Regions from separate parts of the Mesorhizobium salmacidum genome, predicted to be linked through region 1. Evidence: riboswitches for the same ligand, from Rfam matches in the RefSeq annotation. Region 1 holds a riboswitch; the other holds the start of a gene.
The links. Region 1 has a riboswitch for S-adenosylmethionine ahead of O7A60_RS10985 (O-succinylhomoserine sulfhydrylase). Riboswitches for the same ligand answer to the same signal wherever they lie in the genome.
Positions count from the first base shown of each region.

Region 2: it holds a riboswitch for S-adenosylmethionine, as region 1 does, so the genes downstream of both, metX (homoserine O-acetyltransferase MetX) here and O7A60_RS10985 (O-succinylhomoserine sulfhydrylase) in region 1, are expected to answer to the same signal.

Region 1 is NZ_JAPYKS010000006.1:266,981-274,269, forward strand. Features, by position in the region: gene apaG (Co2+/Mg2+ efflux protein ApaG) at 1-157, opposite strand, end outside; gene O7A60_RS10980 (ceramide glucosyltransferase) at 377-1,528, shown strand; gene O7A60_RS10985 (O-succinylhomoserine sulfhydrylase) at 1,556-2,746, opposite strand; SAM riboswitch at 2,803-2,880, opposite strand; gene O7A60_RS10990 (2'-deoxycytidine 5'-triphosphate deaminase) at 3,021-4,112, shown strand; gene araD1 (AraD1 family protein) at 4,221-5,213, opposite strand; gene mmsB (multiple monosaccharide ABC transporter permease) at 5,415-6,707, opposite strand; gene mmsA (multiple monosaccharide ABC transporter ATP-binding protein) at 6,704-7,289, opposite strand, start outside.
Region 2 is NZ_JAPYKS010000003.1:23,183-30,471, reverse strand. Features, by position in the region: gene O7A60_RS04680 (prephenate/arogenate dehydrogenase family protein) at 1-125, opposite strand, end outside; gene hisC (histidinol-phosphate transaminase) at 131-1,240, opposite strand; SAM riboswitch at 1,377-1,454, shown strand; gene metX (homoserine O-acetyltransferase MetX) at 1,574-2,743, shown strand; gene metW (methionine biosynthesis protein MetW) at 2,862-3,476, shown strand; gene O7A60_RS04660 (Stf0 family sulfotransferase) at 3,422-4,270, shown strand; gene O7A60_RS04655 (glycosyltransferase family 2 protein) at 4,364-5,371, shown strand; gene O7A60_RS04650 (glycosyltransferase family 2 protein) at 5,657-6,592, shown strand; gene O7A60_RS04645 (DUF1194 domain-containing protein) at 6,606-7,289, opposite strand, start outside.

The sequences.
Region 1 (7,289 bases):
GCCAGTAGCGCGACAACAACTGCACGAACTCGTCCGACTGGTTGTCGATCGTTATCTGATAGCCCCAGACATAGCGGTTCTCCGAGGGATCCGAACGGTCCTTGAGATAGAACGGCCTGACCTGCACTTCGATGTTGCGCGTCACGGCGCGGTACATGAGCGGCTCCAAACAATCCGACGATTTTCGACGCTCCCGGTGAGCAGGTCAACGTGCGCGTCTTGTCGCGCCTGGCCTTGAACCGCAGGTGCCGGCAAAGAATGTCATTTAAGTGACACACGACAATGGTGGTGTGCACGAACCGGGCGACTCGGCGCTCTGTCGAACTGTTGAAAACGAGCATGATGCGGGCCGCCTTTCCGGAGTGACCAGATCTCGATGGAACTCACCTTCATAGCCGCCTCGCTTTCGACCGCTCTCATCCTTTCAAACGCCGCCAGCATTTCGCTCGCCGCCTCACGGCTGAAACGGCGCGGCACGATCGCCCCGCCCGCCGGCAAGTCGCAACCGGTATCGATCGTCGTCCCGTCGCGTGGCGTCGAGGCATTCACGCATGAAACGCTGGAACGCACCTTCGCGCTCGACTGGCCACATTATGAGCTAATCTTCTGCGTCGCCCATGCCGACGACCCGGTGGTCAAACTGATAAACAGGGCGATTGCCCGGTTTTCCAAGGTGCCGGCCCGGCTGCTGATCGGTGACGACCGTGTCAGCGCCAATCCAAAGCTCAACAATTGCGTCAAGGGCTGGGAAGCGGCGCGCCACAGCTGGGTCATCCTTGCCGATTCCAACGTCTTGATGCCGAGGGACTATGTCGAGCACATGATGGCGGCATGGCGGCCCGACACCGGTCTTGTCTGCTCGACGCCGATCGGTTCGCGACCCGAGGGTTTCTGGGCCGATGTCGAATGCGCCTTCCTCAACACATTGCAGGCCCGCTGGCAGTATGCCGGCGAGGCGCTCGGCCTCGGCTTTGCCCAGGGCAAGAGCATGCTGTGGAACAAGCCGATGCTGAACGCCAATGGCGGCATTCGCGCGCTGGCCGCCGAGATCGCCGAGGACGCCGCCGCCACCAAGCTGGTCAACGGCCTCGGCCTGCGCGTCAATCTCGTTGCGGCGCCCTTCGAGCAGCCGCTCGGCCAGCGTACCGTTGGCGAGATCTGGTCGCGCCAGGCCCGCTGGGCGCGCCTGCGCCGCGTCACCTTTCCGCTGTTCTTCGCGCCGGAACTCCTGACCGGCGCAGCGGTGCCTCTCGCACTGGCGCTGGTTGCGGCGGCGAGCGCGGGCGTCAGCCTCTGGGCAACCGCGATTGCCGTGTTGGCCGCCTTCTACCTTCCGGAATGCGCGCTGGCCTTGTCCAAGGGCTGGCATCTGTCGCCGCGCACGGTCGCGGCGATGATCGCGCGCGACGTGATGCTCCCGTTCATCTGGGCGCGCGGCTGGCTCGGCGGCGCCGTCGACTGGCGCGGCAATGCCATGATCATCCGCACCAAGGCGGCCGAATTGGAGGAGACGCCGTCGCGCGCCTGATCGCCGCGGACGACGCTCCTAAGCAGCTTATCTAGCGGCCTGCAAAGCCTGCGCGATGTCTTCCAGCAGGTCGTCGGCGTCCTCCAGGCCGACAGACAGCCTGAGCGTGCCAGGCCCGATGCCGAGTTCGGCGCGGGCCTCGTCGCTCAAATTCTTGTGCGTCGTCGTCGCGGGATGGGTGATCAGGCTCTTGGCATCGCCGAGATTGTTCGAGATCAGCACGATGTCGAGGGCGTTCTGCAGGGCGAAGGCCGCCGGCTTGCCACCCTTGACGTCGAGGCAAATCAGAGTCGAACCGCCCGACATCTGCTTCTTGACGATATCAGCCTGCGGGTGGTCGGCGCGGCCGGGATAGATGACGCGGGCGATCTGCGGCTGCTCGGCCAGGAAGTCGGCGATCCTGCCGGCGCTTTCCGTCTGCTGGCGCACGCGCAGCGGCAGCGTCTCGAGGCCCTTCAGCAAGGTCCAGGCATTGAACGGCGACAGGCTGGGGCCGGTGTGGCGGAAATAGTCGTGCAGGTTTTCGTCGATCCACTTCTTGTCCGACAGGATGACGCCGCCCAGACAGCGGCCCTGGCCGTCAATGTGCTTGGTGGCCGAGTAGACGACGATGTGCGCGCCAAGCTGCAACGGCTTCTGCTGCAGCGGCGTGGCGAAGACGTTGTCGACGACAAGCCGCGCGCCGATCGAGTTGGCAAGCGAGGCAACGGCCGCGATGTCGACGACTTCCAGCGTCGGATTGGTCGGGCTTTCCAGGAAGAACAGCTTGGTGTTCGGCCTGACCGCCTTTTCCCAATTGGCAATGTCGGTGCCGTCGACCAAAGTCGCCTCGATGCCATAGCGCGGCGCCAGCGTCTCGACCACCCAGCGGCAGGAGCCGAACAGCGCGCGCGCCGCCACTATATGGTCGCCGGCCTTGACGCTGCACAGCAGCGCCGCCGTCACCGCCGCCATGCCCGACGCAGTGGCGCGCGCGTCCTCGGCGCCTTCCAGCGCGCACATGCGCTTTTCGAACATGTCGACGGTCGGGTTGGCGTAACGCGAATAGATGAAGCCAGGCTCTTCGCCCTTGAAGCGGGCTTCCGCCGCCTGGGCGGTCTTGTAGACATAGCCCTGGGTCAGATACATCGCCTCGGAGGTTTCGCCGAAGCCGGAACGCAGGGTTCCGCCATGCACGAGTGCCGTCTGAGGTTTCCAGTTGCGCTTCTTGGTGCTCATCGCTTTGTTCCAGACACAAAAAAACCGGCCGCGAAAGTCGCAACCGGTCCATACGGCCTTGCGGCCCGACGGTCCTTTAGCGACTTGTTTAACGTGGCTGCAAGCCGACCGGCCAAATCACCACGGGATAACGACCCTTTAGACCCGCGCCACGCTTGCGTCAATTGCCGGCTTCATTAAGAGGTTTGTACCAAGGCAGGTTCCGCAAAGTGCCCAGCGGTTTTGCGGCAAGAACCTGCAACAAAGGAGACCAGTCTTGGGGCGGAGCCAGACTTTGCGGCAGACAGGCATTCTTCCCGATCAGGACATTTCGGCGCTGTTCCAGTCCGGCGCGCTGAAGTCGCCGCGTGCGCTCGATGCCGACCAGATCCAGCCGGCTAGTCTTGATCTCAGATTGGGCGAAAAGGCCTGGCGGGTGCGGGCCTCGTTCCTGCCCGGTCCCAACCACAAGGTCTCGGAAAAGCTCGATCGGCTGCAGCTCCATGAGATCAATCTGGCCGAAGGCGCGGTTCTCGAAACCGGCTGCGTCTATATTGTGCCGCTGCTCGAAAGCCTGGCCCTGCCGGCCGACATTTCGGCCTCGGCCAATCCAAAGAGCTCGACCGGTCGCCTCGACATCTTCACCCGCGTCATGACCGACCGTGGCCACGAGTTCGACAAGATCGCCGCCGGCTACAACGGTCCGCTCTATCTCGAAGTCAGCCCGCGCACCTTCCCGATCGTTGCGCGCACCGGTTCGCGCCTGTCTCAAATCCGCTTTCGCACCGGCAACGCGCTGCTTTCGGAAGCCGAACTGCATGAATTGCACCGCGCCGAGATGCTCGTCGCCACCGAGCCGCCGAACATTTCCGGCGGCGGCATCGCGCTGTCGATTGATCTCAATGGCGACAAGGATGGGCTGGTCGGCTATCGCGGCAAGCACCACACCGGCCTCATCGATGTCGACAAGCGTGCCGCCCAGGATGTCCTCGACTTCTGGGAGCCGATCCACAAGAGCGGCGCCGGCGAACTGGTGCTCGATCCCGACGAGTTCTACATCCTCGTCAGCCAGGAGGCGGTGCATGTGCCGCCGCTCTACGCCGCCGAGATGACGCCCTTCGATCCGCTGGTCGGCGAATTCCGTGTCCACTATGCCGGGTTTTTCGATCCGGGGTTCGGCCATTCGGCGGCCGGCGGCACCGGCAGCCGGGCGGTGCTCGAAGTGCGTAGCCACGAAGTGCCGTTCATCCTCGATCATGGCCAGATTGTCGGCCGGCTGGTCTACGAGCACATGCTAAAGCGCCCGCGGGCGCTTTACGGGACCGACCTGGGCTCGAACTACCAGGCACAAGGCCTGAAGCTGTCCAAGCATTTCCGCCCGCGCTGAACTCCCATTATCACCGGCAGATGCTTGCCCACGGGCAAGATTTTGAGGTCGAAATGGCCTCGCCCGGCCTTCGGGCCCCACCAGGGGAGAAGGCAGAGTTGGCGCCAGTTACAGCGCCTTCACCGCCACCTTCACCGGCTTTTCGATTTCCAGCGGGTTGCGCAGCGGCAGGCCGAAATCCCCTGCCTCGATCTCGAACACGTCGCCGGCTTCGGTCGTCACGCCGTCGGCGAAGGACAGCGTGGCCGTTCCGAACATATGCACATGCACATCGCCCGGCTGGCGGAACGCCGAATATTTGAAATGGTGGTGCTCGAGATTGGCGATGGTGTGCGACATGTTCGCTTCGCCCGACAGGAACGGCTTCTCCCACATTGTCCTGCCGTCGCGCACGATGCGTGACGTGCCGCGGATGTCCGAAGGCAGGTCGCCGATCAGAATTTCGGGCCCGAACGAGGCATTGCGCAGCTTGGAGTGGGCGAGGAACAGATAGTTCACGCGCTCGGTCACATGGTCCGAGAATTCGTTCGACAGCGTGAAGCCGACACGGAATGGCGCGCCGTCATCGCCGATGACGTAGATCCCGGCGATCTCTGGTTCTTCGCCGGCATCCTTGGCAAAGGCCGGTGACATGAGCGCGGCACCAGGCGCGACCGCCATGGTACCGTTGCCCTTGTAGAACCATTCCGGCTGCACGCCGACCTGGCCTTTCGCGGGCTTGCCGCCTTCCAGTCCCATACGGAACATCTTCATGGAATCGGTAAGTTGCTCCTCGCCGTCGGTGCTGAGCTTCTTGTGCATGGAATCGCGCGTCGCGGCCGAACCGAGATGCGTTAATCCCGTGCCGGTCAGATGCAGATGCGCCGGGTCGGGGTGATTGATCGGCGACAGGAGGCGGCCCCTCTTGTAGGCGGCGTCGAGATCGACCGTCTCGCCCAGTCCCTTGCGTTCGATCAGGGCCGTCAGGCCGACGCCGGTGCGGGCGGCCTCCATCGCCAGCGAATAGACGCTGCGCGCGCCGTTGATGATCCGGGTCTTCCCGCCGCTGCGGGCAACGACACGGATCGTCTCGGCGTCGTCGAGAATCTGCGAGATCAGCATGATCAGTCCTCTCTCATTTATCCGTATCCGGCTGCCAATGGGCAAACCCTGACCGGCGCGGCGCGGGAACGCGCCACGGTTGAAACGTTCGTCCGGATTGCGTTCGCGAACCTGGTCCTTCCCCGGACTTCTTGGTGCCGACGGGCCGCCGGCAGTTTCGCGATCTAGAACCCGTATGCCTCCTAGTCCTCGCCCCAGCCCTTAAGCCTTGTTCTTGTTGTAGACGTCGAAGATGACGGCCCCGAGCAGGACCAGTCCCTTGACCACCTGCTGCCAGTCGACATTGACGCCCATGATCGACATGCCGTTGTTCATCACGCCCATGATGAAGCCGCCGACCACAGCGCCGATGACCTGGCCGACGCCGCCCATCGCCGAGGCGCCGCCGATGAAGACGGCCGCGATGACGTCGAGCTCGCTGCCGAGGCCCGCTGCCGGCACGGCCTGGCCGAGACGCGCGGCGATGATCAGGCCGCCGAGCGCCGACAGCACGCCCATATTGACGAACACCAGGAGCGTCAGGCGCTCGGTGTTGATGCCCGACAGTTGCGCCGCCTTGGCGTTGCCACCCATGGCGTAGATGCGGCGGCCAATGGTCATGCGCTTGGTGACGAAGACGAACAATGAAATCAGCACGCCCATCACCAGCAGCACGATCGGCAGGCCCCGATAGGTCGCGAACTGGAAGACCAGGAACAGCGCCAGCGCGCTGCCTACCAGGATCTTGATGACGAACAGAGTGAAAGGCTCGGCCTCATAACCGTGGCGTTCGCGCTTGCGCCGCGCCCTGAAGCCGAAATAGGCGTAGGCGAGCACCGCGATCACACCCAGCACGATCGTCGTCATGTGCAGCGTGAGCCCGCTACCCAAAATGGTCTTGCCGGCGGCATTCACCGTCGGTGGGATCAGCGTCAGCGGGCCGATCACGTCCGGGATGAAGCCGGAACTCAATGCCTTGAAACTGTCGGGAAGCGGACCGACCGAGGAGCCGCCGCCAAGCAGCGCCTGGCAAATGCCGCGGAAGATCAGCATGCCGGCCAGCGTCACGATGAAACTTGGTATGCGGTGATAGGCGATCCAGTAGCCTTGCGCCCCACCGATCAACCCACCGACGATCAGGCAGACGATCGAGACCACGAGCGGGTTGCTGAACATGCCAAGCGGCCAGATCACCATCATCATGGCGGCAAGTGCACCGATGAAGCCGGCGACCGATCCTACGCTGAGATCGATATAGCCGGCGACGATGACCAGCAGCATGCCGAGCGCCATCACGATGATGAACGAGTTCTGCTGCACCAGGTTGCTGAGGTTGACCGGTTTGAACAGCGTTCCCGACGTCGTGTACTGGAAGAACAGCATGATGACGATCAGCGCGATGATCAGGCCGTATTCGCGCAGGTTCGTCGTCAGCGCCGAGACGGCGATGCGAGGACCCTGCTTGACGTCCTCGGCGGTGCCGCTTTGCGGCGCGGGAGCGCTGTCTGTGCTCATGATGCTTTTCCTTCTCCGCGAACAATAGCGCGCATGATTTTTTCCTGGCTGGCGTCGCTTGCCGCCATCTCGCCGACGATGCGCCCTTCGTTCATGACATATATTCTGTCCGAGATGCCGAGCAGTTCCGGCATTTCCGATGAGATGACGATGATCGCCTTGCCCTCGGCGGCGAGGCGAGCGATGATTGTATAGATTTCGTACTTGGCACCGACGTCAATGCCGCGCGTCGGTTCGTCGAGGATCAGAACTTCCGGGTCAGCGAACAGCCATTTCGATAGCACCACCTTCTGCTGGTTGCCGCCTGAGAGATTGCCGGTCAGCTGATAGACGCTGGATGCGCGGATATTGGTCTTTTTGCGATAATCGTTGGCGACGCTCATTTCGCGCATATCGTCGATGACGCCGCCATTGGAAACGCCGGCGAGGTTGGCCAACGTCACATTGTGCTTGATGTGGTCAATGAGGTTCAGCCCATAGGTTTTGCGGTCTTCGGTGACGTAGGCGATGCCGTTCTGCACCGCCTTGCCCACTGTCGAAAGGTCCACGGGCTTGCCGTTGAGCAGCACCTCGCCGCTGATG
Region 2 (7,289 bases), on a different contig from region 1:
GCCGCGCTGCGGGTCGAGATGGCGACATGACGAGCCAGATCCTCACGGCGAATGACGCGGGCGAGCGACGAGCCGATCAGGCCAATGCCGACCAGCGCGATTTTTTCAAACATCGGAGATGCCATGGTTTCTAGCTTTTCAGGAATGTCGTGAGCGCGGCGACAACGCCGCGATTGGCCTCTTCAGTGCCGACGGTCATGCGCAGCGCGTTGGGAAAGCCGTAGCCTGAAACGCGCCGCAATATATAGCCGCGCGCGCTCAGATACTCATCAGCAGCCGCCGCCGAATGCTTCTGGTCGTCGGGAAAATGAATGAGCAGGAAATTGCCGACGCTCGGCGTCACCCGCAGTCCGAGCCCGGTCATCTCTTCGCTCAGCCAGGTGAGCCAGGTCTCGTTATGCGCCACGCTGCGCTCGACATGGGCGCGGTCGCGGATCGCGGCGATGCCGGCTTCGATCGCCGTCGCATTGACGTTGAAGGGGCCGCGCACGCGGTTGATGGCATCGACGATGTGCATTGGACCGTACATCCAGCCGATCCGTGCGCCGCCGAGGCCGATCTTGGAGAAGGTGCGGGTCATCACCACGTTCTCGGCGCTGCCGACCAACTCGATGCCGGCTTCATAGTCGTTGCGGCGGACATATTCGGCATAGGCCGCGTCGAGCACCAGAAGCACGTTTTTCGGCAGTCCGGCATGCAGCCGGCGCACCTCCTGGAACGGCACATAGGTGCCGGTCGGGTTGTTGGGATTGGCCAGGAACACGATTTTCGTGCGCGGTGTGACAGCCGCCAGCATCCCATCGATGTCGGCGCGCTCGTCGGTCTCCTTGACCACCACCGGGGTGGCGCCCGCCGACTGGATATAGATCTTGTAGACCATGAAGGCGTGTTCGGTGAACATGGCCTCGTCGCCGGGCGCGAGATAGGTCTGCGCCAGCAGGCCGAGGATCTCGTCGGAACCGTTCGAGCAGATGATGTTCTGCGCGTTGAGGCCATGCACCTCGGCGATCGCCTCGCGCAACCGCCTGGCGGTGCCGTCGGGATAGACGTCGAGTTTGCCGGCGACCTCACGCGCGGCCTCGATCGCCTTCGGCGAGGGCCCAAGCGGATTCTCGTTCGACGACAGCTTGTAGACCTTGGCGACACCGGCCGGCGCCGTGCTCTTGCCGGGCACGTAGGCGTCTATGTCCATGATGCCCGCGCGCGGGGTCGGGCGTGCCTGATCAGGTGTCTGGTTCATTTTTGCAAAATCCGTCGAGAATGCCTCCATCCGGAAGCCGCTGCGGAAATACAAGCCATGGCAGGCAATGTCGAGGGGCGGCAGTGGTGCCGGCCGCCGGCATTGACGGCGAGGCGGGCGAGTTCTAGAAGGGCAGGGACAGTTCCGTGGTGATTTGGCCGGTCGGCTTGCAGCCACGTTAAACAATTCGCTAAAGGGCCGTTTGCGTGACGTAACCGGCTTTGCGAAAGCAATGCCGGTTTTTTATTGTCCGCGACCGGCCGGACGAACGCATCGGCGGCGCGGAGATCGGCAGCGATTTCCGCAAAAGCATGGCGCAGCAAGAGAGACGTGATGGCTGTTCTGCGTGCAGGAAAGACCAACAACGAGGCCGACCAACCGTCGAGCCCGGTGTTGCGTTTCGGGCCCGACAAGCCGCTCAGGCTCGACGCCGGCACGCTGCTGTCGCCATTCCAGATCGCCTACCAGACCTATGGCACGCTGAACGACGCCCGTTCCAATGCCATCCTCGTCTGCCATGCGCTGACCGGCGACCAGCATGTCGCCAGCACCAATCCGGTGACCGGCAAGCCAGGCTGGTGGGAAGTGCTGATAGGCCCCGGCAAGATCATCGACACCAGCCGCTTCTTCGTCATCTGCTCCAACGTCATCGGCGGCTGTCTTGGTTCCACCGGGCCGGCCTCGACCAACCCCGTCACGGGAAAGCCCTATGGACTCGACCTTCCGGTCATCACCATCCGTGACATGGTGCGTGCGCAGCAGATGCTGGTCGACCATTTCGGCATCGAGAAGCTGTTCTGCGTGCTGGGCGGTTCGATGGGGGGCATGCAGGTGCTGCAATGGGCGTCGAGCTATCCCGAACGGGTTTTTTCGGCACTGCCGATCGCCACCGGCGCGCGCCATTCGTCACAGAACATCGCTTTCCACGAGGTCGGGCGGCAGGCCGTGATGGCCGATCCGGACTGGCATGGCGGCAAATATTTCGAGCACGGCAAGCGCCCGGAAAAGGGGCTGGCGGTGGCGCGCATGGCCGCCCACATAACCTATCTGTCGGAAGCCGCCCTGCACCGCAAATTCGGCCGTAACCTGCAGGACCGCGAAGCGCTGACCTTCGGCTTCGATGCCGATTTCCAGATCGAGAGCTATCTGCGCCACCAGGGCATGACCTTCGTCGACCGTTTCGACGCCAACTCCTACCTCTACATGACACGGTCGATGGATTATTTCGACCTCGCCGCCGACCATGGCGGCCGGCTGGCGGACGCCTTTGCCGGCACCAAAACCCGCTTCTGCCTGGTGTCCTTCACGTCGGATTGGCTGTTTCCGACCGAAGAGAGCCGCTCCATCGTCCATGCGCTCAACGCCGCCGGCGCCTCGGTATCCTTCGTCGAGATCGAGACCGATCGCGGCCACGACGCCTTCCTGCTCGACGAACCGGAACTGTTTGCCGCCATCAGCGGCTTCATCGGCTCGGCCGCGCGCGCCAGGGGGCTGGGCGTATGACCCCGAAAAGTTGCAGACTTTTCGGACCAAGGTCATGCGCCAAACAGAAAGGCGAAGCCATGACCCCGAAGAGTTGCGGACTTTCCGGACCATGGTGCGCCGCTCAGGAGGCGAAACCATGAGCGTCAACGGCAGCCAGCGTGTCGACCTCGAGGTCGTCGCCAACCTCATCCCGCCGCAATCGCGCGTGCTCGACGTCGGCTCCGGCGACGGCTCGCTGCTCGAATTGCTGCAGGAAAGCAAGCAGGTCGACGGCCGCGGGCTCGAGTTGTCGCAGCGCGGCGTCAACGAATGCGTGGCGCGCGGCCTCTCGGTCATCCAGGGCGATGCTGACAAGGATCTCGAATTCTATCCCGACAAGGGTTTTGACTTCGTCGTCCTGTCGCAGACCCTGCAGGCCACCCGCAATCCAAAACTGGTGCTCGACGAACTGCTCAGGATCGGCAATCGGGCGATCGTCTCCTTCCCCAATTTCGGCCATTGGCGGGTGCGCCTGTCGCTGTTCGTCAAGGGCCGAATGCCGGTGACCAAGGATCTGCCCTATTCCTGGTACGACACGCCCAACATCCACTTCTGCACCATCCGCGACTTCGTCAATCTGTGCGAAGAGCTTGGCGCGACGGTGGAAAAGGCGACCGCGCTCGACGCCAACGGCCAGAAGATCGGCCTGTCGATGCCATGGTGGTTCTGGAATTTCTTTGGCCAACAGGCTGTGTTCCTGCTGAAGCGGTAGTGGTTGCCATGCATCTCTTTCGCAGACGGCCTCTTCCGGTTGAAATACCACCTGACATCCTGTCTGGCATAAAAGCTGGAATTCTGGTCTGCACGTCACCGCGCAGCGGCAGCAATCATCTCGCTGGATTGATGGCAGCCGCCGGGCTTGGCAACCCGTTGGAGTGGTTCGGCGGCCGCCGTCTTCTTGAATTGCCGAACTATCCTCGCGATCCCCGCGCTCAAGTCTTGCGGGCATTGAGGGATGGGCGATCCCCTTCCGGAATTTACGCAGTCAAACTGTTTGCCAGCCAATTTTCACAAGTGGCTAGAACCATCGACCTACCAGCCACCCTCCCAGAATTGCGCTATGTCCGTTTGACGCGCCGCGATCTCCTTGGCCAGGCAATCTCCTGGGCGCGCGCCCGTCAGACCGGCCGATTCCGTTCTACTGAGACCGCCAACAACGCGCCACGTTACGACGGCGCGGCGATCGCACAGTCGCTTGATAAACTTGTGCTGGAAAATCTGGTTTGGGACCTCTGGTTTACAAAAAACGGTGTGCCTTTCCTGTCGTTGACATATGAGGATCTTTTGCAAGACCCACAGACCAGTCTCAAGAAAATCGCTGGTCTCGTTGACGCCAAGCTTTCCCCTGACGTCGGATTTGGCTTTGCGTCCGGCCTCGCAATTCAACGAGACACCGTCAATGTAGAATGGCGGCAGCGTTTCTTGGCGCAATATTCAGACACTTCAAGATTCCCTGTTGACCGCACTCGCGGTTCCCTTTGGTCCCGATTTGGTGGCGGTGGCTGATCGTCAGTATTGTTGGGAAACATCCCCGCGTGATCTTGAAAGGGTTGCCTTTAGGCCGACTTGCAGGGACTATCGCCAGTGCGATGCAGCGATATGGTCCATGCGGAAATGGTTGAACCACACACAACATATTCCCTCGTGGTGGAGATGGAGAACGCCAAGTCCATCGATTGGGACGAAGTCGGCGTTGGCCTGAAGGCCTTGGCACGTGAAATCACCACGGTTTCTTCAGCCGGCTTGCACAGACCCAAGGTTGTTATCTCTCACGGCGGCACGGACGCCGACGCTGGATCGCTTCGTATCGACGTCAGGGCGGTAGCGCCACAGCTGGAACAAGTTGCCGATCTGATCTTTACCGCTTTTCCCGGGGGCCGATACTACGATCTAAAAAACAACGGCATGTTGGCAACGGAGGGGGATATCGTCATTTTCACCGATTCCGATGTAGTGGCCGAACCAGGCTGGCTATCAGGTTTGCTTGAGCCCTTTAGCGATCCCGAAGTTATGTGCGTGAATGGATATACTTATCTTTCATACGATGATTTCTTTTCGAGGACGTTTGCACTGATCTGGTTTTTCCCAATGGCTCACGGGGACAAGCGGTTTGCCTCGAAACGAGCGATGAACGCCAACAATGTAGGGTTTCGGCGCGACTGGATCGTCGATCATCCTTTTCCAAGACACAATGGCTTCAAGGTCTCGTGCACATTGCTGATGCGCGAACTGCAACGCGAAGGCCGCACAATTCGTAATGTCAACGCCCGCGTCTACCATTACTCACCGCGGGGCTGGCGATTTTTTTTCTGGCGCGCCCTGGTCACGGGCAGAGACGCCGACCGAAAGTTCGTGGAGCTCAAATCGCCTGGCCGCACGCAACGGATCGTCAAGTCCTTCAGCCGTTGGTTCACCATGTTATGGCGCACCACAAGACGGATTATCGGCCATGCAGGGGGCACCGGGATGCCGCTTTGGCAGATTCCGTTTTCCCTTCTTGTCGGCCTTGCATTCTACAGTTTGGCGTTTTGGGGCCAGTTCAGTCTCGCTACAGGCCTGGTCAGCGACGACATCGAGATCGTGCCCGGCTATGTCGGGCACAGCTAGCTGATTTTAGCGGTGGATTCGATCGCCCTTGCGAAAATTGATCGTCAACGCCACTGCGCAAGCATGGACAGCGATGGTGTTGCAGTTAAGGCTCCAGGAGCCGGAATTCATCACGCCTTGTCGGTCGAACGACAGCAGAATAGGATGACCTACAGGTTGTTCTTTGTAGCGTCGTGCCGAATCCGATGAGGGCCATCCAGGGGGAAGTCCGATCCGTTCAACCATCCTGAAGATCAAAGGACCTGGCGCGAAGTGTGTTTTTGCGCTGAAGACGGCTGACGCGATATGACCGGTAAGACGGAGCAGGCGCCCCTCATCACGGTCATCACACCGACCCACAACCGGCGCGAAACGGTGCTCCGCGCCGTCGAAAGCGTGCTTTCCCAGAGCATGCCGCGGTTCGAGCATATCGTCGTCGACGATGGCTCGACCGACGGAACCGAGGCGGCGCTCGCCCGCGTCAGCGATCCGCGGCTGATCTATGTCGGCGCGAAATGGCGCGGCGCCAACGCCGCCAGGAACGCCGGCATCGAACGTGCGCGGACCCCCGTGGTGACATTTCTCGATTCCGACGACGTCTACCTGCCGCACCGGCTTGAGCGCACGCTGGCCCGGTTCGATGACGATCCGTCGCTCGAAGTATTGCTGAGCTCATACGTCTCGCTGAAGAGCGGCCGCGCCACCAACTGCATCAATCCCGAGGCATTCGTGAGTTCCATGGTACTGGAGCGCACGCTTGTGGCGCAGACGATCTTCATCGCCGGCTCGGCGATATCGGCCCGCCGCGAGGCCCTGCTGGCGGTTGGCGGCTATGACAGCGACATCACCCGGATGCAGGACCGGGAGTTGCTGCTGCGCCTCGCGCAGCGGTTCGGCGCGCAATTGTCGGGAGATATCGACTGGACGAAATACAATTCGGAGAATTCGATTTCGGGCCGCAGGACAGGCTATGTCGAAGCCTATGCCAATCTGATGGGCAAGCACCCGCATATCGCCCGCTCCTACCCGCACATTCCGCCCTACATGATCTCACGGCAGATCATCGCCGATATTCTCAGGGGCCGGATACCGGAGGCGTTCGAGGGCTATATGGCCAATCGGTCGTCGAAGGCGCTCGGCTACTCCTTGCCGGAACTGGTCAACGGTTATGTCCAGGGCCGGCGCTGGCGCCGCGATCTCTTCAACACGTTCCGCAACGAGTTTGGCGCCCGGCCTGCCTGACCCACGGCCAGGCCTATCGGTCCAGTTCCGGGAAATAGGGATCCGACAGGAACCGCCTGTCCCGTTCCCCCAGAAGGCAGTCGATCGGGGCGTCCATCTCGACAGGCGTGATTTTGGGCTTGTCCTGAATGCCGCTGACTTCCAGAATCAGCTTGCGCCGGATCGCCGTCGAGAATTCGGCGGCCGCATGGATCGGCAGCACGAAGGAACCAGGTCCGCCGGTCACGCACTGCGCATAATACTGATCGAGATGGCTGAAGGTCGGCGATGGCTTGATCAGGATCGGCAGGCCGTTGACGACTATGCCCTTGGCAATGGCCGCATCACGCGTCACGGTGACCGGCGGCCCGATATTGTTGGGGCCGTCGCCAGATATGTCGATGACGCTGCGTTCGCCCGCGAAATTGGTGCCGTCGAAAAGCTCGGTGCCGAAAGCAAGCGCGTTTGAAATCGAGGTGCCGCGGAAACTCCGGAAGGGGCGGGCCGCAAGCTTGTCGGCAAAGCTGTTGGCGCTCTCGGCGCCGTCGATGATTTGCCAGCCGATGACCGCGTCGTCGCGCACCGTGCCGGCCCACTCGAAATAGGCGAGCGCAATGCGGCCCGTATGGCCGGAACGGACCGCCTCGATGAAATCGGCATGCCGCAGCGCCTCGACGTAGCCGGCGCGTTGAAGGGCGAACTCGGTCTCGTCCATCGA